Regions from separate parts of the Streptomyces sp. NBC_01334 genome, predicted to be linked through region 2. Evidence: predicted binding sites of a transcription regulator. Region 2 holds the regulator's gene; the other holds the start of a gene.
The links. The regulator HrcA, encoded in region 2, represses chaperone genes, less so after heat shock. The targets are predictions, from matches to a motif close to TTNGCACTCNGNNNNNCNGAGTGCNAA.

Region 1: groES (co-chaperone GroES) is a predicted target of HrcA. The motif match lies at 3,734-3,760, and genes of this name have one in related genera.

What each region holds. Positions count from the first base shown of each region.
Region 1 is NZ_CP130718.1:5,897,426-5,908,546, forward strand. Features, by position in the region: gene OG736_RS26630 (cell wall-binding repeat-containing protein) at 1-457, shown strand, start outside; gene OG736_RS26635 (class I SAM-dependent methyltransferase) at 435-1,631, opposite strand; gene OG736_RS26640 (polysaccharide deacetylase family protein) at 1,772-2,761, shown strand; gene OG736_RS26645 (polysaccharide deacetylase family protein) at 2,758-3,573, shown strand; gene groES (co-chaperone GroES) at 3,906-4,214, shown strand; gene groL (chaperonin GroEL) at 4,326-5,951, shown strand; gene OG736_RS26660 (ester cyclase) at 6,059-6,766, opposite strand; gene OG736_RS26665 (SDR family NAD(P)-dependent oxidoreductase) at 6,856-7,629, opposite strand; gene OG736_RS26670 (MOSC domain-containing protein) at 7,982-8,668, opposite strand; gene OG736_RS26675 (LysR family transcriptional regulator) at 8,749-9,684, shown strand; gene OG736_RS26680 (WhiB family transcriptional regulator) at 9,772-10,101, opposite strand; gene OG736_RS26685 (response regulator transcription factor) at 10,481-11,092, shown strand.
Region 2 is NZ_CP130718.1:3,515,798-3,526,918, forward strand. Features, by position in the region: gene OG736_RS15810 (16S rRNA (uracil(1498)-N(3))-methyltransferase) at 1-94, opposite strand, end outside; gene OG736_RS15815 (nitronate monooxygenase) at 91-1,179, opposite strand; gene dnaJ (molecular chaperone DnaJ) at 1,382-2,518, opposite strand; gene hrcA (heat-inducible transcriptional repressor HrcA) at 2,519-3,535, opposite strand; gene OG736_RS15830 (MBL fold metallo-hydrolase) at 3,698-4,414, shown strand; gene OG736_RS15835 (DUF3097 domain-containing protein) at 4,457-5,260, shown strand; gene hemW (radical SAM family heme chaperone HemW) at 5,320-6,552, opposite strand; gene OG736_RS15845 (SpoIIE family protein phosphatase) at 7,059-9,119, opposite strand; gene OG736_RS15850 (AMP-dependent synthetase/ligase) at 9,344-11,121, opposite strand, start outside.

The DNA of each region.
Region 1 (11,121 bases), 2.4 Mb from region 2:
GGACCCGTCGATCTCGGTGGCCATCGCCCTGTTCTGGTGGTCCGCGCCGAGCCAGACCGCCCTCGCCTACTCCGGCTCCTGGCGCGACGGCGTGTCGGCGGCCTCGGCGATGAACGTCTTCGGACCGCTCCTGTGGACCACCAGCGCCGCCGCCCCGTCGGCCGAGCTCACCAGCTACTTCCAGCGTGAGACGGCCAGCGTCAACTTCACGGCGGCCTTCGGCATCAACAGCTCGATCTCCCCGGCCGCGCTGAACACCGTCGGCGCGACGATGGGCCCGGGCAGCGCCTACGTCACGTACACCCCGTACTTCAACGGCGTCATCCCGCCGAGCACGTCGGCGAGCGCCTTCGCCGCGCGCACCGACGGCGACGCCTCGGACACCACCGCGCAGCGTCCCGGCGCGGTCGGCGCCCAGCCGAACCTGGCACCGCTCAAGACGCTCCACCGGCAGTAACGGCCGACCCGGCGGGGGCCCCGACGAGCATCGTCGGCGCTCCCGCCACCCGCGTCAGGAACACGGTCGCCGAGTGCGGCCCCTGACCCTTGGGGAGCACCTTCCTGCGCAGTTCCTCCGGCTCCACCGCCGACCCCCGCTTCTTCACGGTCAGGATCCCGACCCCCCGCTCCCGCAGCAGCGCCTTCAACTTCTTCACGTTGAAGGGCAGTCGGTCGGTGATCTCGTAGGCGGTGGCGTACGGGGTCGGACGCAGGGCGTCGGCGGTGACGTAGGCGATGGTCTCGTCGATCAGCCCGCCGTCGAGCTCCCGGGCCACGTCGGCGACCAGATGGGCCCGGATGACGGCGCCGTCGGGCTCGTACAGATACCGCCCGACCGGCCGGACGTCCGGGTCGGGCAGCCCGGCGCCGAGCAGGGTCCGCGGCCCCGGGAGCAGAGTGGCCCGCACGGCCCCTGGCTCGGTGCCGAACCACAGCACCGCCTCCTTCACGTCCCCGCCGTCCGAGATCCACTCGGCCTCGGCCTCGGCCGGGATCGCCTCGTGCGGCACGCCGGGCGCGATCTTCAGGGCGGCGCGCGGGGCGGCGAGGGCGGCGCCGACCGCCCACGACAGGGGAGGCGAGTACGCCTCGGGATCGAAGATGCGCCCGCGGCCTCCTCGGCGCGCCGGATCGACGAAGACGGCGTCGTAGCCACCGGTGTCCACCTCGGTGACGTCCGCCTCCCGCACCTCGATCAGCGCGCTCAGCCCCAGCGCGTCGGCGTTCGCGCGCGCCACCTCCGCCGTGACCGGGTCCCGGTCCACGGCCAGCACCCGGATCCCGGCCCGGGCGAGCGCGATCGCGTCGCCGCCGATCCCGCAGCACAGGTCGGCGACCGACGTCACGCCCTGTGCCTTCATCCGCTCGGCCCGGTATCCGGCGACACTCGCCCGCGTCGACTGCTCCACCCCGTTCGGCGTGAAGAACATCCGCTCCGCGTCCGACGCCCCGAACTTCGCCGCCGCTCGCCGGCGCAGCCGGGCCTGGCCGAGCGCCGCGGACACCAGGCCGGCCGGGTGCTCGCGGCGCAGCCGGGTGGCGACGGCGAGTTCGTCGGCGGGAGCGGTGCCACGCACCAGGTCGAGGAGGGCACGGCCCTCGGTGGTGAGGAGGGGAGCGAGGTCGTTCACCACCTCATTGTCGACCAGCGGTCCGCGGCACCGGTCACCGCCCGCCGCTGCGGGTCCCTTTGGGCCAGTCGGTGGATGGTGTGTCTTCGGCGGAGGTGTCGGGCGGGGTTGCCGGGCGGCGGCTGCGAGGATCCGGCGCCATGGGACCTGTCGTACAAAATGATGACAAGCGCGACTGTTCTCGGGTATCGCGTCGGCGCGGGCCGGTCCGCCGACGCGCGGGCGTCCGGAGCCTGATCACCGTCCTCGCCCTGGCCACCATCGCCTCGGGCTGCGCGGGAGGCGGCGAGGACGCCGGCCGCGCGGCCCGCCCCGCGCCGGGCCAGCAGCCCCGGAAAGCAGGGCCTCCCCCCGCGGCGCCCCCCGCCCGCGCCCTGCACTCGTACGCCTCCAGGCTCCGCGCCGCACACCGGGCCCGGGTCGCCGCGGCGAAGCGCTGGGGCCTGAAGCAGGTCCCGTTGACACCCCCGGCGCCGCCCGCGAACAGGCCGGAGATCACCACCCGCAAGGGCTTCGAGGTCGACGATCACGAGGCACTCGGCCTCCCGCCGGTCTTCACCACGATCCCGACCAGGGACCGGATCGTCTTCCTCACCATCGACGACGGCGCCGAGAAGGACCCGGCGTTCCTGCGCATGATGAGCGAGCTGAAGATCCCGTACACCGCCTTCCTCAGCGACTACCTGGTCAAGGACGACTACGACTACTTCAAGAAGATGCAGGACCGGGGCGTGGGACTGAACAACCACACCCTGCGCCACCCCTACCTGCCCGCCCTCTCCTACGCCCGCCAGAAGCGCGAGATCTGCGGCATGCAGGACGTGATCGAGAAGCGCTACGGCAAGCGCCCCACCCTCTTCCGGCCGCCTTTCGGCAACTACGACCAGGACACCCTGCGCGCCGCGAAGACCTGCGGCGTGCGCTACGCCCCGCTCTGGGCCGAGGAGGTCTTCGTCGACCACTGGGAGTACCGCGAGTGGGACCAGGACCTCCACCCCGGCGACATCGTCCTGAGCCACTTCCGCGGCCGCGGCGACTGGAAGGGCACGATGCCCGACATGGTCCGCCGGTTCCTGAACAAGGTCACGGCGAAGGGGTACGCGGTGGCGCGGCTGGAGGACTACCTGTGAGGACGCGGGGGCTGCCGGCCGTACTGCTGATCCTGACGACACTGGCGACCCTGGCGGGCTGCGCCCAGTCCGTCGACCCGATCGAACGGCTCGGCAAGAAGGCCGCCGCCCGGGTCCGCCCGCACGGCCCGGCCGGACAGGACGCGTACCGCCACTGGGGTCTGACGGCCCCGCTGGCCCCCGCGCCGCGCCACCCCGCCCGCTCCCTGGCGGGCAGCCCGGGAGCGGCCTTCCCGCCGGTCGTCGACCACGTCCCGACCACCGACAGGGTCGTCTTCCTCACCTACGACGACGGCGCCGAGCGCGACCCCCGTTTCGTCGACATGGTCCGCGAGCTGCGTCTTCCGGTGAGCATGTTCCTCACGGACAGCGTGGTGGGCCCGGGCTACGCCCACTTCGCGCGCCTGCGGTCCGTCGGCGCGAACATCCAGAACCACACCCTGGACCACCCGGCCCTGCGCGGCCTGCCCTACGCCGGCCAGCGCGCCGAGATCTGCGGCCAGCAGGACAAGCTCCGCGCCCGCTTCGGCCTGCGCCCCCGGTTCTTCCGTCCGCCCTACGGCACCTACGACACGACCACCCGACGCGCCGCCGCCGACTGCGGCATCGCGGCCATCGTCCTGTGGCGTGCCTCGATGGGCCCCACCGACCTCACCTACACGCACGGCCCCCACCGCCTCCACCCCGGCGACATCATCGCCGTGGCCCCGGACGAGTCGACGGGCCCGGGGCTGAGGGAACGGACGACACGCCTGCTGAGGCGGGTACAGGAGCAGGGCCTGACGGTGGCCAGGCTGGAGGACTATCTGTAGGACGCGTGCGTTTCAGCCCGTCCGGCGATTGAGGACGAGGCCCCTTCGGGGCCGAAGCGGGGGCCCGGGGGCGGCAGCCCCCGGTACGGGACTCACGCGGGCGCACAACGGCAAAAGGGCCACTCACCCAGGCTGAAATCCGGCCGACGCGCCGCAGGCATTGGCACTCCGCTTGACCGAGTGCTAATCGCGGTCATAGTCTCAGTTCTGGCACTCCCCCCTGGAGAGTGCCAACACGCGACGGGCAGGTCCGGCACCCGCGACGACGGATCCACCTGGTCGCCACCTCAGACAGTTAGCCCCGTGAGATCTCCGAAGGGGGAGGTCGGATCGTGACGACCACCAGCTCCAAGGTTGCCATCAAGCCGCTCGAGGACCGCATTGTGGTCCAGCCGCTCGACGCCGAGCAGACCACCGCCTCTGGCCTGGTCATCCCGGACACCGCGAAGGAGAAGCCCCAGGAGGGCGCTGTCCTCGCGGTGGGCCCGGGTCGCTTCGAGAACGGCGAGCGCCTGCCGCTCGACGTCAAGGTCGGCGACGTAGTCCTGTACAGCAAGTACGGCGGCACCGAGGTGAAGTACAACGGCGAGGAGTACCTCGTCCTCTCGGCTCGCGACGTGCTCGCGATCATCGAGAAGTAATTCACCCAGTTTTGCAGTGAACTGCGCTCCTGGCCCCGCGACTTTGTGAAGCCGGGTGCTGGGGGCGCAGTTCGTTTCTCCCACGTTTTCCGAGAGGGCTGAACCGCTCCCATGGCGAAGATCCTGAAGTTCGACGAGGACGCCCGTCGCGCCCTCGAGCGCGGCGTCAACAAGCTTGCCGACACGGTCAAGGTGACGATCGGCCCCAAGGGCCGCAACGTCGTCATCGACAAGAAGTTCGGCGCCCCCACCATCACCAACGACGGTGTCACGATCGCCCGCGAGGTCGAGCTCGACGACCCGTACGAGAACCTCGGTGCCCAGCTGGTGAAGGAGGTGGCGACCAAGACCAACGACATCGCGGGTGACGGTACGACCACCGCCACCGTGCTCGCCCAGGCGCTGGTACGCGAGGGTCTGAAGAACGTTGCCGCGGGTGCCTCCCCGGCCGCCCTGAAGAAGGGCATCGACGCCGCCGTCAAGGCCATCTCCGACGATCTGCTGGCCACCGCCCGCCCGATCGACGAGAAGTCCGACATCGCCGCCGTCGCCGCGCTGTCCGCCCAGGACCAGCAGGTCGGCGAGCTCATCGCCGAGGCGATGGACAAGGTCGGCAAGGACGGTGTCATCACCGTCGAGGAGTCCAACACCTTCGGTCTGGAGCTGGACTTCACCGAGGGCATGGCCTTCGACAAGGGCTACCTGTCGCCGTACTTCGTGACGGACCAGGAGCGCATGGAGGCCGTCCTCGAGGACCCCTACATCCTCATCAACCAGGGCAAGATCTCCTCCATCGCCGACCTGCTGCCGCTGCTGGAGAAGGTCATCCAGACCAACTCCTCCCGCCCGCTGCTGATCATCGCCGAGGACCTCGAGGGCGAGGCCCTGTCGACCCTGGTCGTGAACAAGATCCGCGGCACCTTCAACGCGGTCGCCGTGAAGGCCCCCGGCTTCGGTGACCGTCGCAAGGCGATGCTGCAGGACCTCGCGGTCCTCACCGGCGCCACCGTCATCTCCGAAGAGGTCGGCCTCAAGCTCGACCAGGTCGGCGTCGACGTGCTCGGCTCCGCCCGCCGCGTCACCGTCACCAAGGACGACACCACGGTCGTCGACGGTGCCGGCGACTCCGCCGAGGTCCAGGGCCGGGTCGGCCAGATCAAGGCCGAGATCGAGAACACCGACTCCGACTGGGACCGCGAGAAGCTCCAGGAGCGCCTCGCGAAGCTGGCCGGCGGCGTGTGCGTGATCAAGGTCGGCGCCGCCACCGAGGTGGAGCTGAAGGAGAAGAAGCACCGTCTCGAGGACGCCATCTCCGCGACCCGCGCCGCGGTCGAGGAGGGCATCGTCTCCGGCGGTGGCTCCGCGCTCGTCCACGCCGCGAAGGTGCTCGAGGGCGGCCTCGGCAAGACCGGCGACGAGGCGACCGGTGTCGCCGTCGTCCGCCGCGCCGTCGTCGAGCCGCTGCGCTGGATCGCCGAGAACGCGGGCCTCGAGGGCTACGTCATCACCTCCAAGGTCGCCGAGCTCGACAAGGGCCAGGGCTTCAACGCCGCGACCGGCGAGTACGGCGACCTGGTCAAGGCCGGCGTCATCGACCCGGTCAAGGTCACCCGCTCCGCCCTGGAGAACGCCGCCTCCATCGCCTCCCTCCTCCTGACGACCGAGACCCTGGTCGTCGAGAAGAAGGAAGAGGAAGAGCCGGCCGCCGCGGGCCACTCCCACGGTCACTCCCACTGACGCAGCGCGTCGGTACACCGGCCCGGGTCGACAGGTACTGACCCAGGTCGCAGGCACGGCAGAGGCCCGGCACCCCACGAACAAGGGGTGCCGGGCCTCTGCGTCGCCTACCGCTCCAGCGCGTCCAGCGCCCCCAGCTGCTCCATCAGCCCCAGCCGGTCGTACTGCCACCAGGCCTCGACGATCTTCCCGTCCTCCCGGCACCGGAAGACGGTCGTCCCGGTCATGCCGACCTGCTTCCCGGTCGCCGGGATTCCCATGAAGTCACCCTTGTGGGTGCCGCTCCAGGTCCACCGGTTGCACACGCGGTCCCCCTGCTCGATCTGGTCGTCGAGGGAGAAGGCGAAGTCGAACCCGCCCCGCCACATCTCGACCTCCCGGCGCATCGCGTCCATCCCCATGGTGTCCTGCTCGTTGGCGGGATCGTGGTCGTGATACTCCTCGGCCAGCAGACCGTCGAGCGGCGGCAGTTCGCCCCGCGTGCCGATCGCCTCGAAGAACCGCCGTGCCGTCCCGGCGTACAACTGCTCGTCCCGTACGACATCGAGATCCGTGAAGGTCGGCATCTCGTCGCACAGGGCCACCAGCTCCCGGAAGACCTTGTCGGTCTCCGGAAGGTTCGAGTTCCGCATCGCCTCCTCGTACGAAGGGAACTCCACGATCTCGATGAAGTGCGAGGCGTCCGCGCGGTCCTTGCCGACCACCGCGTGCGACGCGGTCCGCTTGCCCCTGGTCTGTTCGACCCAGGTGTCCATCAGCCGGTCCATCTCGTCGAACCGGCTGGTCTTGCAGTCGATGAGCTGTACGAACGTCATGACGCCGCCTCCGGCCCCCCTGGGTCCGGTCCCTGTCACGCCCATTTTCCCACCGGAGCGCCGACGCCACCCGCCCACCGCCCGGCCCGCTACTGCGGCCCGTACTTCCGGCCCGTCCTCGAACTGATCCCGCCCAGCAGCGAGCGGGGCGTCACCTTCACCAGGCCCATCAGAGCCTTGTAGCGCGGGTCGGGGATCGACAGCGACTTCCCGCGCGCCAGGTCGTGCAGCGCCGCCGCGACCAGCTTGTCCGCGTCCAGCCACATCCAGCCCGGGATGTTGTCCGTGCCCATCCCTGCCCGCTCATGGAACTCCGTGCGCACGAACCCCGGGCACAGCGCCATCAGCCGCACCCCGCTGCCCGCCAGGTCCTTCGCCGCGCCCTGGGTGAACTGCACGACCCAGGCCTTGGACGCCCCGTACGTCCCGCGCGGCACGAACGCAGCCACCGAGGCCACGTTGACGACACCCCCGCGCCCGCGCTCGCGCATCGCCGCCGTCGCCGCGGACGTCAGCCGCAGCACCGCCTCGCAGTGCACCTTGAGCATCTTCAGCTCGTCGGCCATGGACACGTCGAGATAGCGGCCCTTGTTGCCGAAGCCGGCGTTGTTGATCAGCAGGTCGACGGGGTGCTTGCGGTCACCGAGCCGGGCGGCCACCGCCTCGATGCCCCCGTCCGTGGCGAGGTCGGCCGTCAGCACCTCCGCCTCGATGCCGTGCCGGTCGTGCAACTCGGTCGCCTGCTCGCGCAGCCGCTTGATGTCCCGTGCCACGAGGACGAGATCATGCCCGTCCGCCGCCAGTCTGCGCGCGAACGCGGCACCGATGCCCGCGGTCGAACCCGTAATAAGAGCCGTTGTCATGGCAGAAGATTAGTGACCCGGAGTACGGGCGTCCGTTCTCTGCACGCGGCCTCCCGAAGGTGAAGACTCCGTGCGCACGCCCGCGCACGCCGCGCCGCGCCGCGTCCCGCGAAACCGGCTCGGCTGATGCCGACTCAGCACCCGCAACCGCCACCGGACTTGTCCCCGAACCCGCCCCGGATCCGTTCCCGGACCTGTCCGATGGACGAGTGGCGGAACTGCTGATCCCTGCCGCAGCCGTCCCCCCGGACCCGAACCAGCCCCCGGTCCCGGACCCGGTCCAGCCCCCGGACCCGGTCCAGCTCCCGGACCCGGTCCAGCCCCCGGACTCGGACCAGTCCCCGGTCCCGGACTAGTCCCCGGGCCTGTCCCCGTTCCCGTACTTCGCCACGTACTCCCTGGCCGCCGCCAGTGACTCCGAGTGCAGCGCCTCGCCCGCCGCGAGCAGCCGGGGCAGCAGCTCCCGGTGCGTGGTGGCGGCCTGGAACTGCATCCTGGCCGTCACCTCGTGATCCGGCAGGTGGACGATCCGCACCGGATCCCCGGCGCGGATCTCACCCGGCACGACGACCCGCAGATACGCGCCCGTGGCCGCCTTCTCGGTGAACCGCCGCACCCATCGCTTCTCGCCCACGTGGCCCTGGAAGGTGTTGCACGGTATCCGCCCGGACGTCACCTCCAGCACCACCTCGGGGCCGATCCGCCAGCGCTCGCCGATCCGCGCGCCGGAGACGTCGAGACCCGTGGTGGTGAGGTTCTCGCCGAACGCGCCGTTGGCCAGCGTGCGCCCCAGCTCGCGCTCCCAGTCGTCGAGGTCCTCGCGGGCGACGGCGTACACCGCCTGGTCGTCGCCGCCGTGGTGGCGCAGGTGGCACACGCTGTCCCCGGCCAGTCCGCTCGCCCCGACCCCTTTGGGGCCGGGCGCCGCGACCCGCACGGGTCCCTCGACCGGTCGCTTGTCGATCCCGGTCAGGCCCTGCGGCTGGTCGGTGTAGGGCACGGCCTTCGGGCGGCCCAGATTGACAGACAGAAGCCTCATGGCGGCACGGTACGAGCCCGGAGGTCAAAGTGTCGACGCATTATTCGCGCGGCTGTCCAAGGCTCGCTTATGCTCGGCGCATGATCGAGGCCCGTCATCTCCGCGTCCTGCGTGCCGTGGCCGCAACCGGCTCCTTCTCGGCGGCCGGGCGAGAACTGGGCTGCACCCAGCCGGCCGTCAGCCAGCAGATGAAGGCGCTGGAGGCGTCCGTCGGCACTCCTCTGCTGATCCGCAGCGGACGGGAGATGCGCCTGACCCAGGCGGGCGAGGCCCTCGTCCGGCACGCGGCCGGCATCCTGTCCGGACTGACCGCCGCGGAGGAGGAGGTCGCCGCCATCGCGGGACTGCGCGCCGGCCGGGTCCGTCTGGTGTCCTTCCCCAGCGGCAGCTCCACCCTCGTCCCCACCGCCCTCGCCGCCCTGCGCGCGGCCCACCCCGGCACCCGGGTCTCCCTGGAGGAGGCCGAACCGCCGAAGTCGGTCGAGCTGCTCCGCGAGGGCGACTGCGACATCGCTCTCGCCTTCCGCTACGAACGGGTGACGGGCACCGGTGACGCCGAGCAGGCCGGTGAGGGGGAATGGGACGACCTGGTCGTACGGCCGCTGCTGACGGACCGGCTGGTCGCCCTCGTCCCCGAACGGCACCGCCTGGCGCGCACGGGGCCCTCGGGGTCCGTCGCCATCGGCGACCTCGCCGCCGAGCCGTGGATCGCGGGCTGTCCACGCTGCCGCGGCCAGTTGGTGCAGGTGTGCGAGAGCGCCGGCTTCACGCCCCGCATCGACTTCGCGACCGACGACTATCCGGCGGTGGTCGGCCTGGTGGGCGCCGGCCTCGGCGTCGCCGTGCTGCCCCAGCTCGCGATCGAGTCCGTCCGGCCCCGTGGCGCCCGCGCGGTGACCCTGGAACCGGCGGTGCGGCGGGAGATCGTCGCGCTCACCCTGCCCGACCTGGCCCAGGTGCCGGCGGTGTCGGCCACGCTGGAGCAGTTGGGGCGGGCGGCGGCGCGCCTCGGCTGACAACAGCCGAAAAAACGGCGGGCACACACGTGTGTGCCCGCCGTTTTGAGAACCCGCCGCTTCACAGCGCTTTGAAGAAACGTTCCTTCATGTGTTCGAGGAAGCGTCTCTCGCGCCCGACGACGCCGACACCAGGCGATTGCGCGCCCGGCCCATCAGCTCCTCGCGCTCGTCCTCGGTCAACCCGCCCCACACGCCGTACGGCTCGCGTACCGCCAGCGCGTGCGCCGCACACTGCGCGCGGACCGGGCACCTCATGCAGACCTCCTTGGCCGAGTTCTCTCGAGCGCTCCGAGCCGCCCCGCGCTCACCCTCCGGATGGAAGAAGAGCGAACTGTCCACCCCGCGGCAGGCGGCCAGAAGCTGCCAGTCCCACAGGTCCGCGTTCGGTCCGGGAAGGCGGGAGAAATCTGCCATTGCGTGACCCCTTGTAGCCGTTCAGAGCGGATACGGTGCCCACGACCGTACAACTACGATCTAAGGAGATGAAAATATGACTCATTGCGAATCTAGCCTCAGACACCAGTAAAAGGGAAGAAATGGGGCCGAATGGGGCATCGCTTGTGATGAAAGCTTGAGGGTCCGTGTGGTTGCCTCCTCTGTATCCGCCCCCTCACGTAGAGTGCCGAAGAATGCATGCAGCCCCGTAACTCTTTCGAGTGACCGTCGTTGAGAGTGCGGTGGCGGTTGAAAACACAAACGCTCGGGCAGGCGTCCGAGACGGTCGACCGCACAGGTGACGATTCGTAACAGCCTGGAGGCACAAGGTGACGCGCATCAGCTGCGGAGGGCGGCCATGACTTCCGTCCTCGTCTGCGACGACTCCCCGCTTGCCCGAGAGGCGCTCCGCCGCGCGGTCGCGACCGTGCCCGGCGTCGAGCGCGTGACGACGGCGGCCAACGGCGAGGAAGTCCTCCGCCGCTGGGGTGCCGACCGCTCGGACCTGATTCTGATGGACGTACGCATGCCCGGCCTGGGCGGCGTCGAGACCGTGCGGCGGCTTCTGTCAGCCGACCCCGGAGCACGCATCATCATGCTGACCGTCGCGGAGGACCTCGACGGCGTCGCCCTCGCGGTGGCCGCCGGCGCCCGCGGCTATCTGCACAAGGACGCCTCGCGCGCGGAACTGCGGGCGACCGTCACGCAGGCGCTCGCCGACCCGACCTGGCGGCTCGCCCCGCGCCGACTGCGCTCGGCCGAGATGGGCGCCGCGCCCACACTCACCGCGCGTGAGATCCAGGTCCTCGAGGGAATGAGCCACGGCCGCTCCAACGCGGAGATCGGCCGTGAACTGTTCCTCTCCGAGGACACCGTCAAGACGCACGCCCGCCGGCTCTTCAAGAAGCTCGGCGCCTCGGACCGCGCGCACGCGGTGGCGCTCGGCTTCCGGTGGGGACTGGTCCGTTAGGCCGCGTCCCCGCCTTCCCGTCCCCGCCG
Region 2 (11,121 bases):
TCACGGAGACGGCGTGCCGGCCCTCGGGACCGTCCAGTACGAACTCGGACCGGGAGGCCGGGAGTTCGTCGACGACGAAGACGGGCGCCGTCACGAGGCACCGCCCTCGCGGGCCTGGAACTCCGACAACGCTGTCCGCGCCTCGGCGATTTCGGACACCAGGACCTCCACCAGCTGCCCGGCGGGCAGCTCGCGGGCCAGCCGGTGTCCCTGTCCCGCCCACAGCGCCATGCCCTGCGCGTCGCCCGCCTTGGCGGCCGCCTTGCGCAGCGGCGAGGTGAGGTGGTGGACCTCCGGGTAGGCGGCGGGCGCGTACGGGCCGTGCTCGCGCAGGAAGCGGTTGACCAGGCCGCGGGCCGGGCGGCCGGAGAAGGCACGGGTCAGCTCGGTGCGTACGAAGAGGGGGTTGGTCAGCGCCTGCTTGTGCACGGCGTGCGCGCCGGACTCGGGCGTGACGAGGAACGCGGTCCCCAGCTGGGCCGCGTCGGCACCGGCCGCGAGGGCCGCGGCGATCTGGCTGCCGCGCATGAGCCCGCCCGCGGCGACGATCGGCAGGTTCACGGACTCGCGGACCTGGGCGATCAGCGCGAGCAGCCCGATGCCGGAGCGGTCGTTCTCCGGGTTGTCCTTGTGGGTGCCCTGGTGGCCGCCGGCCTCCACACCCTGCACGATCACCGCGTCCGCGCCGGCCCGCTCCACCGCGCGGGCCTCCGCGGCGGTGGTCGCCGTGACCAGGGTGAACGTTCCCGCGCGCCGCAGGGAGTCGAGCACCTCGGCGCTCGGGATGCCGAAGTGGAACGAGACCACCGCCACCGGGTTGTCCAGCAGCACCGCGAGCTTGGCGTCGTAGCCGTCGTCGCGGCCGCTCTCCGGGTCGCCCAGCTCGGTCTCGTACCAGGCGGCCTCGCCGGCCAGCTGGTGGGCGTAGACCTCGACGGCGCCCGTCTCCGCGTACTCCGGCTGCGGCATGAAGAGGTTCACGCCGAAGGGGCGGGCGGTGAGGCTCCGCAGCTGCTTGATCTCCTGGTACACGCCGTCGGCCGTCTTGTACCCGGCGGCCAGGAACCCGAGCCCGCCGGCCTCGCACACGGCGGCGGCGAGCCGCGGGAGGGAGACACCGCCCGCCATGGGGGCCTGCACGATCGGATACGGGAAGAGATCGGTCAGTGCGGAGGACATGACGGCATGTTGTCACGTCCTCCGAACAAGTCCGAATCGACCCTTCCCATTGACACGTGCTGTCACGTGCCGGCAGATCCAGCCCGTCCGGCGATTGAGGACGAGGCCCGTTCAGGGCCGATACGGGAGTCTGGGGGCGCAGCCCCCAGGGACGGGAAAGGGAAGGGGCGGCGGGGGCGAGAAAGCCCCCGCACACCCACCGTCACCGCCCGTTGAACGCGTCCTTCAGCCGGGAGAACAACCCCTGCTGCCCGGGCTGGAACTGCCCGGTGGGCCGCTCCTCGCCGCGCAGCTTGGCCAGCTCCCGCAGCACCCGCTCCTGCTCGGGGTCGAGCTTGCTCGGCGTCTGCACCTCGACATGCACGATGAGGTCACCACGCCCCCCGCCCCGCAGATGCGTGACACCCCGGCCGTGCAGGGGGATCGACTGGCCGGACTGGGTACCGGGCCGGATGTCGACCTCCTCCAGCCCGTCCAGCGTCTCCAGCGGCACCTTGGTGCCGAGCGCCGCCGCCGTCATCGGCAGGGTCACCGTGCAGTGCAGGTCGTCGCCGCGCCGCTGGAACTGCGCGTGCGGCAGCTCGTGGATCTCCACGTACAGGTCGCCGGCGGGGCCGCCGCCGGGGCCGACCTCGCCCTCGCCCGCGAGCTGGATCCGGGTGCCGTTGTCGACACCGGCCGGGATCTTCACCGTCAGGGTGCGGCGCGAGCGCACGCGCCCGTCGCCCGCGCACTCCGGGCACGGGGTCGGCACGACGGTGCCGAAGCCCTGGCACTGCGGACACGGCCGCGAGGTCATGACCTGCCCGAGGAACGACCGCGTCACCTGCGACACCTCGCCGCGGCCGCGGCACATGTCACACGTCTGCGCGCTGGTGCCGGGGGCCGCGCCCTCGCCACTGCACGTCGTGCAGACGATCGCCGTGTCGACCTGGAGGTCCTTGGTCGTGCCGAAGGCCGCCTCCTCGAGGTCGATCTCCAGCCGGATCATCGCGTCCTGGCCGCGCCGGGTGCGCGAGCGCGGACCGCGCTGCGACGCCGTACCGAAGAACGCGTCCATGATGTCCGAGAAGTTCCCGAAGCCGCCGGCGCCGAAGCCGCCCGCGCCTCCGCCGCCCGACTGCGACAGCGGGTCGCCGCCGAGGTCGTAGACCTGCTTCTTCTGCGGGTCCGACAACACCTCGTAGGCGGCGTTGATCTCCTTGAACCGCTCCTGGGTCTTCGGGTCCGGGTTGACGTCCGGGTGCAGCTCGCGCGCGAGCCGCCGGAAGGCCTTCTTGATCTCTTCCTGCGACGCATCGCGGCGCACGCCGAGAACGGCGTAGTAGTCCGTGGCCACCTACGACTCCGCCAGGATCTGTCCGACGTACCGTGCCACCGCTCGTACCGCTCCCATCGTTCCCGGGTAATCCATGCGGGTCGGTCCGACCACGCCCAGCTTGGCGACTGCCTCGCCGCCCGAACCGTAGCCGACCGACACCACCGAAGTGGAGTTGAGTCCCTCATAGGCGTTCTCGTGACCGATGCGTACGGTCATGCCCGAATCCCCCGCCTCGCCAAGGAGCTTGAGGAGCACGACCTGCTCCTCCAGTGCCTCCAGGACGGGCCGGATGGTGAGGGGAAAGTCATGTCCGAAGCGGGTGAGATTGGCGGTTCCGCCGATCATCAGCCGCTCCTCGTTCTCCTCGACGAGCGTCTCCAGCAGGGTGGAGAGCACCGTCGTGACCGTGCCGCGGTCCTCGGTCTCGAACGCGTCCGGCAGATCCTCCACCAGATGCGGCACGTCCGCGAACCGCCGGCCCGCGACCCGGCTGTTGAGCCGCGCGCGCAGATCCGCCAGCGAGGCCTCCCCGAAGGGTGCCGGGCAGTCCACCATCCGCTGCTCGACCCGCCCGGTGTCCGTGATCAGCACGAGCATCAGGCGTGCGGGCGCGAGCGAGAGAAGCTCCACGTGCCGCACGGTCGAGCGGGTCAGCGACGGGTACTGCACCACGGCGACCTGCCGGGTGAGCTGCGCGAGCAGCCGTACGGTCCGGGCCACCACGTCGTCGAGGTCGACGGCGCCGTCGAGGAAGTTCTGGATGGCCCGCCGCTCGGGACCGGTCATCGGCTTGACGCCGGCCAGCTTGTCGACGAACAGCCGGTAGCCCTTGTCCGTGGGGATCCGCCCGGCACTGGTGTGCGGCTGGGCGATGTACCCCTCGTCCTCCAGGGCGGCCATGTCGTTGCGGACCGTCGCCGGGGACACGCCGAGGCTGTGACGCTCGGTGAGCGCCTTCGACCCCACGGGTTCCTCGGTGCCGACGTAGTCCTGGACGATGGCGCGCAGCACCTGGAGCCTGCGTTCACTCAGCATCGCGCGCACACCTCCAGCAGTCGTCCCCAGTAGTCCCCTGGGAGCCCCGTCTGGCACTCTTCACATCCGAGTGCCAGCGTTCCCCGGCCCAGTGTACGGCTGTGGGGTACACCCGGGGCAAGGTCGGCCCCCGGCGCAGCGTCGTAGGGCTAGCGTCGCGGTATGACGGTGACTTGGGAAGAGCTGGGGTGGGAGCGGGTCGCGGCCGGGGTGGGACGGGTACGGCTGCCGGGCTGGGACTGCACCGCGGGGCTGGTCGTCGGGGCGGGCGCGGTACTGATGATCGACGCGGGATCGAGCCTGGCCGAGGGGGCGCGGCTGCGGACGTGGGCCGAGGAACTCACCGGCTCCCGTGTGACCCATCTCGCGCTCACCCACCCCCACTTCGACCATGTGTTCGGGGCTGCGGCGTTCGCGGGCGCGGAGGTCTTCGGAGCGGTGGGGGTGGACACCGTGCCGGCCGAGGAGCTGCGGGCGGACGCGGTGCGCAACGGTCTCGACGAGACGGCGGCGACGGAGGCCGCGGACGCGCTCGTCCGGCCCCGGCACCTCGTCTCCGGCGAGTGGACCCTCGACCTGGGCGGCGGCCGGCAGGTCCTGCTGGCGAACCTCGGCCCCGGTCACACCGCCCATGATCTGGCGGTCCTGGTCCCCGGCAGCCCCGGGACGGTGTTCTGCGGCGACCTGGTCGAGGAGTCCGGCGCGCCCCAGGCCGGCCCCGACGCCGTACCGTCCCGCTGGCCCGCCGCCCTCGACCGCCTCCTCGAACTCGGCGGCGAGAACGCGCTGTACGTGCCCGGCCACGGGGCGGTGGTGGACGCGGCGTTCGTACGGGCGCAACGCGACGCGCTGGCGGCCCGTTTCGGCGTGTCGCGCTGATCGTGTGTCCCTCGGCCCGGCGCTTCTCCTATCGTCATCCGAATGCGCCAGTACTCCGCCGACCTGACCCCTCCCTGGAAGCGGCCGAAACCGGTCCCCGAGGTCCCGGCGGAGGCCGGGCTGGTGGTGGAGGAGCCCGGCACCGGGTTCTGCGGGGCGGTGATCCGCTGCGAGGCGGGCACGGTGACCCTGGAGGACCGCTTCGGCAAGCACCGGGTGTTCCCGCTGGAGCCGCGCGGCTTCCTGCTGGAGGGCAGGGTCGTGACCCTCGTACGGCCTCCGTCCGGCGGTCCCGTACGTCCCACCCGTACCGCCTCCGGTTCGGTCGCCGTCCCCGGGGCACGCGCGCGTGTGGCCCGCGCCGGCCGTATCTACGTCGAGGGCCGGCACGACGCCGAGCTGGTCGAGAAGGTGTGGGGCGACGATCTGCGCGTCGAGGGCGTGGTCGTGGAGTACCTGGAGGGCGTGGACGACCTGCCGGCGATCGTCGCCGAGTTCGCGCCGGGTCCCGACGCGAAGCTGGGCGTCCTGGTGGACCACCTCGTCCCCGGCACGAAGGAGTGGCGCATCGCGCGGTCGGTCACGAGCGAGCACGCCCTGGTCGTCGGCCACCCGTACATCGACATCTGGGAGGCCGTGAAGCCGTCGGCCGTCGGCATCGAGGCCTGGCCCCGGGTACCGCACGGCCAGGACTGGAAGACGGGCGTGTGCCGGGCCCTGGGCTGGCCGGAGAACACCGGGGCGGTCTGGCAGGCGATCCTGAAGCGGGTGGGCTCCTACAAGGACCTCGAACCGGAACTGCTGGGCCGGGTCGAGGAACTGATCGACTTCGTGACCGCGCCCTGAGCCTCCGGGCTCCGGGCTCCGGGCTCCGGGCTCCGGGCTCCGGGCTCCGGGCTCCGGGGTCAGTCCACCAGGTCCCGTACCACCGCGTCGGCCAGCAGCCGCCCGCGCAGGGTGAGCACGGCACGCCCGTCGTCGTAGGGGCCGCTGTCGAGCAGTCCGTCCGCCAGGGCCCGGCGTGACGCCGCGAGCCCCTCCGGCCGCAGCAGGGCCAGCGGTACGCCCTCCCGCAGCCGCAGCTCCAGCAGGATCCGCTCCACCCGGCGGTCCTCTTCCGGCAGCAGCTCCCGTCCGGCCCCCGGCGACCGTCCGGCCGCCAGCGCCGCCGCGTACGCCCCGGGGTGCTTCACGTTCCACCAGCGGACGCCGCCCACGTGCGAGTGCGCGCCCGGGCCCGCGCCCCACCAGTCGGCGCCGCGCCAGTACAGCTCGTTGTGCAGGCAGCGGGCCGCCTCGGAGGTGGCCCAGTTGGACACCTCGTACCACTCGTAGCCCGCCGCGGCGAGAGTCTCCTCGGCGATCAGGTACCGGTCGGCGTGGACGTCGTCGTCGGTCATCGGGACCTCGCCCCGGCGGATCCGGCGGGCGAGCTGGGTGCCCTCCTCGACGATCAGGGCGTACGCCGAGACGTGGTCGGGGCCGGCGCCCAGAGCGGCGTCGAGCGAGGCCCGCCAGTCGTCGTCCGACTCGCCCGGGGTGCCGTAGATCAGGTCCAGGTTGACGTGGTCGAAGCCCGCCGCCCGGGCCTCCGCCACACAGCGCTCGGGCCTGCCGGGGGTGTGCGTGCGGTCGAGCACCTTCAGCACATGCTGCCGGGCGCTCTGCATGCCGAAGGAGATCCGGTTGAAGCCACCCTCGCGGAGAGTGGCCAGATAGGCGGGGTCGACGGACTCCGGGTTCGCCTCGGTCGTCACCTCCGCGTCCGCCGCCAGCCCGAACTCGTCACGGATCGCGCCCAGCATCCGCACCAGGTCGGAGGCGGCCAGCAGGGTCGGCGTACCGCCGCCGACGAAGACCGTGCGGACCTCGCGCGGGTCGTCGCCGAGCACCTTGCGGGCCAGCCGCACCTCGTCGATCAGGGTGTCGGCGTAGTTGTCTCGGGAGGCGAGCACTCCGCCGGTGCCGCGCAGCTCGGTGGCGGTGTAGGTGTTGAAGTCGCAGTAGCCGCAGCGGGTCGCGCAGTACGGGACGTGCAGATAGAACCCGAGGGGGCGGTCGGCGGCGCCGGCGAGCGCGTGCGCGGGGAGCGCGCCGTCGTCGGGAACCGGCTCACCGTCGGGAAGTGCGGAAGGCATGCAGCCCATTGTCCCGTACGTCCACCCCATCCCGGATGCCCCGCCGACCCGGACCACACCCACCGGACCCGCACACCGGCCGCCGGGCCGGTGCCGGATACCGGGCGAGCGCCGGATACGGGGCCGGTGCCGGACACCGGTGGGCGGTCAGCCCAGCGGCTCCGCGCCCAGTGGCCGTCCCGCTCGTGTGCCCGGCAGGATGTACGCCACCGCCGAGCCCCGCCTCGGCGAATCCGCTCAGCTCGTCCTGGGTCGCCATCCGGCGCGCACCCGTGCGAGCAGCGCGGGGTCCCGCATGAACGCGAGGAACAGCAGGCCCTGGTCGCCCCCTGCCCGCCACCATCACCTTCACGCCCGGGCCTCGCCACCGCCGTACCCGGCCTCGCCTCTGCCGCGACGCCTGGCCCCGCCACCGCCACGCCTGGCCGGCCCCGCCACCATCGCCGACCGCCCGCCCGGCTCCGGCCCCGCCGCGCGCCGCCCCCGCGTACGAGCACGAGCGGCGGCTACTCCGCCTGAAGTACCAGCAGCGCCAGGTCGTCCTCCGGCGGCTGGTCGCCGAACTCGTGCACCAGCCGCCGGATCCGCTCCGCGATCAGCTCCGCGTCGAGTCCGACGCAGCCCGCCAGCGCCGCGGCGAGACCGTCCTCGTCGTCGAACTGCCGCAGGCCCGAGCGCCGTTCCGTGACGCCGTCGGTGACGCACAGCAGGCTGTCGCCGGGCCGCAGCTCCAGACTGTCGCTGGTGTACGTGACGTCCTCGATGACTCCGAGCAGGGTCTGCGGTCGCCCGCCCGTGGCGACCGAACCGTCCGGGCCGAGCAGCAGCGGCAGCGGGTGCCCGGCGGAGGCGAGGGTGCAGCGGACCCCGCCCTCGAAGGGGGCCAGCTCGCCGTAGAGCAGCGACAGGAAGCGGGTCTGCGGGCCGTCCCCCGGCCCGGCGGGGCCGACGAAGGCGCGGGCGGCGGCGTCGGCGGCCTCGGTCGCGTCGTCGAGGAGGAGCTGGTTGAGCCGGTCCAGGACGTCGGCCACGCCATAGCCCTCGCGGGCCAGCAGCCGCAGCCAGGGCCGGGCCAGGCCGATGACGACGGCCGCCTCGGGCCCCTTGCCCTGCACATCGCCCACCGCGAAGCACCAGCGGCCGTCGCCCGCCGGGAACAGGTCGTAGAAGTCGCCGCTCGGCCCGCCCTGCTCGCGCGGCTCGTAGACGAGGGCGCTGCGCACCCCCGGGATCTCGGCGACCGCGCCGGGCAGCAGCCCCCGTTGCAGGACGGCGCTGATGGTGGCCTGGCGGGCGTACTGACGGGCCGCTCCGATGGCGAGCGCCACCCGGCGGCCGAGATCCTCGACGAGCCCGGTGACCTCGTCGACGAAGGCCGGCAGCCCGGCCTGCCCGATGACCAGGGTGCCGAGCGGCCGGCCGCCGGCGATCAGCCGGTAGGCGAGGGCCGTGCCCTGCGGGCCGAGCGCCGCGCCGGGCCACGGAAAGGGCTCGGGCCCGGAACGGGGGCCGCCGTCGGGCGGACACGGCGGATCCTTCTCCAGGGCCCGGCGCAGCTCCTCGACGCGGTTCTCGCAGCCGTGCCAGACCCGGGCCAGCCGTGGTCCGGGCCCGCCGGCCCACTCACCGCGCCCGCTCACCTCGTCCTCGAGCCACACCGCGCACCAGTCGGCGAGCCGCGGCACGAGCAGCTGGCCGGTCAGCGCGGCCACCAGATCCTCGTCGAGCTGCCCGGCGAGCAGATCGGACGCCTCGGCGAGAAAGGAGAGGGCACCGCGGTTGAGCCAGTCCCGGTCCCGCGAACCGACCGGCTGCGGGACCGGGGCCAGGGCTTCGAGGAGACCGGGGCCGGTGTCGAGCGGGCGGTCCGGGTGGGCGGTGAGGCCGGCGTGACTGAAGCAACCCAGGTGCCCCGCGTGGCCGGGGATGTCGTGCTCGGGGCCGGGATACGGCTGGTCGGCACGGCCGGGCCGGTCGGCGTCGTGGGACCCGGCGGCCGTCGGCAGCAGCCGGGCCCAGACCGTCTTCGTCCCCCTGCGGTACGTCACCCCCCAGGCGTCGGCGAGCGCGGCGACCAGGCGCAGGCCGCGGCCGTACTCCGGCGTCCCGTACGACGTTTCGGCGGTGCCGTCGCGCGGGGCGCGGGAGGGGTGGTGGTCGGAGACCTCGACGACGACCGCGCGGCAGCCACCGGGACGCCCGGGGTGTTCGGGATCCTCCTCCAGCCGGCACGCCAGCTCGACGTCGGTGCCGGCGTGCACGACGGCGTTCGTGACCAGCTCACTGACGACGAGGGTGGTGTCCTCCGCGAGGCGCTCTCCGGGTTCCCCGACCTCCCCGACCTCTCCGGTCTGCCCGGTCTGCCCGGCCCCCTTCGCACCGAGCAGGCCGAGACCGGCCCACTCCGCCAGCGCGGCGCGCACCAGTTGGCGGGCGGCGCCGGGCGCGAGGGGGCTGCCGTTCAGGGTCGCGCGGGTGTGCGGGAGCGTGACCGAGTGCGTACTCGGGTGCGCGGGCGCGCCCTGGGCACGGGACGTGGTCTCCCGTTGCGTCGGAATGGCCCCCATGCGCAGCTCCCCGGGCGGTCGGATGCCCACAGGGTGACAGACCGGTCCCGGCCATGAGCGCTGGGTTACCGAAGTGGGCCGTCCTGAGCGAGAACCGTGCCACGCAGCTGTCCGCATGTGCTCGATGAAGCACGGTTGAGGGGCGGAATCCGAGCATTCGGACTCCGCCCCGGCCGCGCGCCGACGCGCTGTGCCCCGCGCCGTCGCGCCCCCGCGCTCGCGTGCTACGCCTCGCGCGATCCGGCGTACATCTCGTCGATGAGGTGCTTGTACTCCCGCTCCACGACGGGCCGCTTCAGCTTCAGGCTGGGCGTGATCTCGCCGTGCTCGACGTCCAGGTCCCGGGGCAGCAGCCGGAACTTCTTGATGGTCTGCCAGCGCTGGAGTCCCTCGTTGAGCTGCTTGACGTAGCCGTCGATGAGCTCCACGGTGACGGGCGAGGCGACGACGTCCGCGTACGACTTTCCGGCCAGCCCGTTGTCCTTCGCCCAGTCGAGGAGCGACGGCTCGTCGAGGGCGATGAGCGCCGTGCAGAAGTTCCGGTCGGCGCCGTGCACGAGGATGTTGGAGACGTACGGGCAGACCGCCTTGAACTGTCCCTCGACCTCGGCGGGCGCGATGTACTTGCCGCCGGACGTCTTGATGAGGTCCTTCTTGCGGTCCGTGATGCGCAGGTACCCGTCGGGCGACAGCTCGCCGATGTCGCCGGTGTGGAACCAGCCGTCGGCCTCCAGGACCTCGGCGGTCTTCTCCGGGAGCCCGTGGTAGCCCTCCATGATGCCGGGGCCGCGCAGCAGGATCTCGCCGTCGTCGGCGATCCGCACCTCCGTGCCGGGCAGCGGCTTGCCGACCGTGCCGGTGCGGTAGGCCTCACCGGGGTTGACGAAGGAGGCCGCGGAGGACTCCGTCAGGCCGTAGCCCTCGAGGATGTGGATGCCGGCGCCGGCGAAGAAGTAGCCGATCTCCGGGGCGAGCGCCGCCGACCCGGAGACACACGCGCGCAGGTTGCCGCCGAAGGCCTCGCGGATCTTGGCGTAGACGAGCGCGTCGGCGACCTTGTGCTTGGCCCCGAGCGCGAAGGGGACGGCGGCGGTGCCGGTGCGCCGGAAGTTGTCCTGGGCGGCCTTGGCGTACTCGCGGGAGACCTCGGCGGCCCACTGGAAGATCTTGAACTTGGCCCCGCCGCCCGCACGGGCCTTGGCGGCGACCCCGTTGTACACCTTCTCGAAGATGCGCGGCACGGCGGCCATGTACGTCGGCTGGACGATCGGCAGGTTCTCGATGATCTTGTCCACGCGGCCGTCGACGGCGGTGACGTGCCCGACCTCGATCTGGCCGGAGGTGAGGACCTTGCCGAAGACGTGCGCGAGCGGCAGCCACAGGTACTGCACGTCGTCGGGGCCGACCAGACCGGTCGCGGCGATGGCCTTCGCCATGTACGACCAGTTGTCGTGCGGCAGCCGGACACCCTTGGGCCGGCCGGTGGTGCCGGAGGTGTAGATCAGGGTGGCGAGCTGGTCCTTCGTGATCGCGCCGACCCGCTCCTTGATCAGCTCGGCTTCCTTCTCCAGCCGGGCGGCGCCGCGCTTCTCCAGCTCGTCGAGGGTGAGGATCCAGTCGGCGGTCTCCACACCGGCCGGGTCGATCACGACCACATGGGTGAGGGCGGGCAGCTCGGCGCGCTTCTCGACCGCCTTGGCGAGCTGGGCCGCGTCCTCGGCGATCAGCACCTTGGACTCGGAGTCCGCGAGGATGAACGCGGACTCGTCGGCGTTGGTCTGCGGGTAGACGGTGGTCGTGGCGGCCCCGGCGCACATGATGCCGAGGTCGGCGAGGATCCACTCGAGCCGGGTCGAGGCGGCCAGCGCGACGCGCTCCTCGGCCCGCACGCCCAGCTCGATCAGGCCGGCCGCGATCGCGTAGACGCGTTCGGCGGCCTGCGCCCAGTTCAGCGACTTCCAGTCGTCAGGGCCCTCGCCGGACGCGGCCGGTACCGGGTACC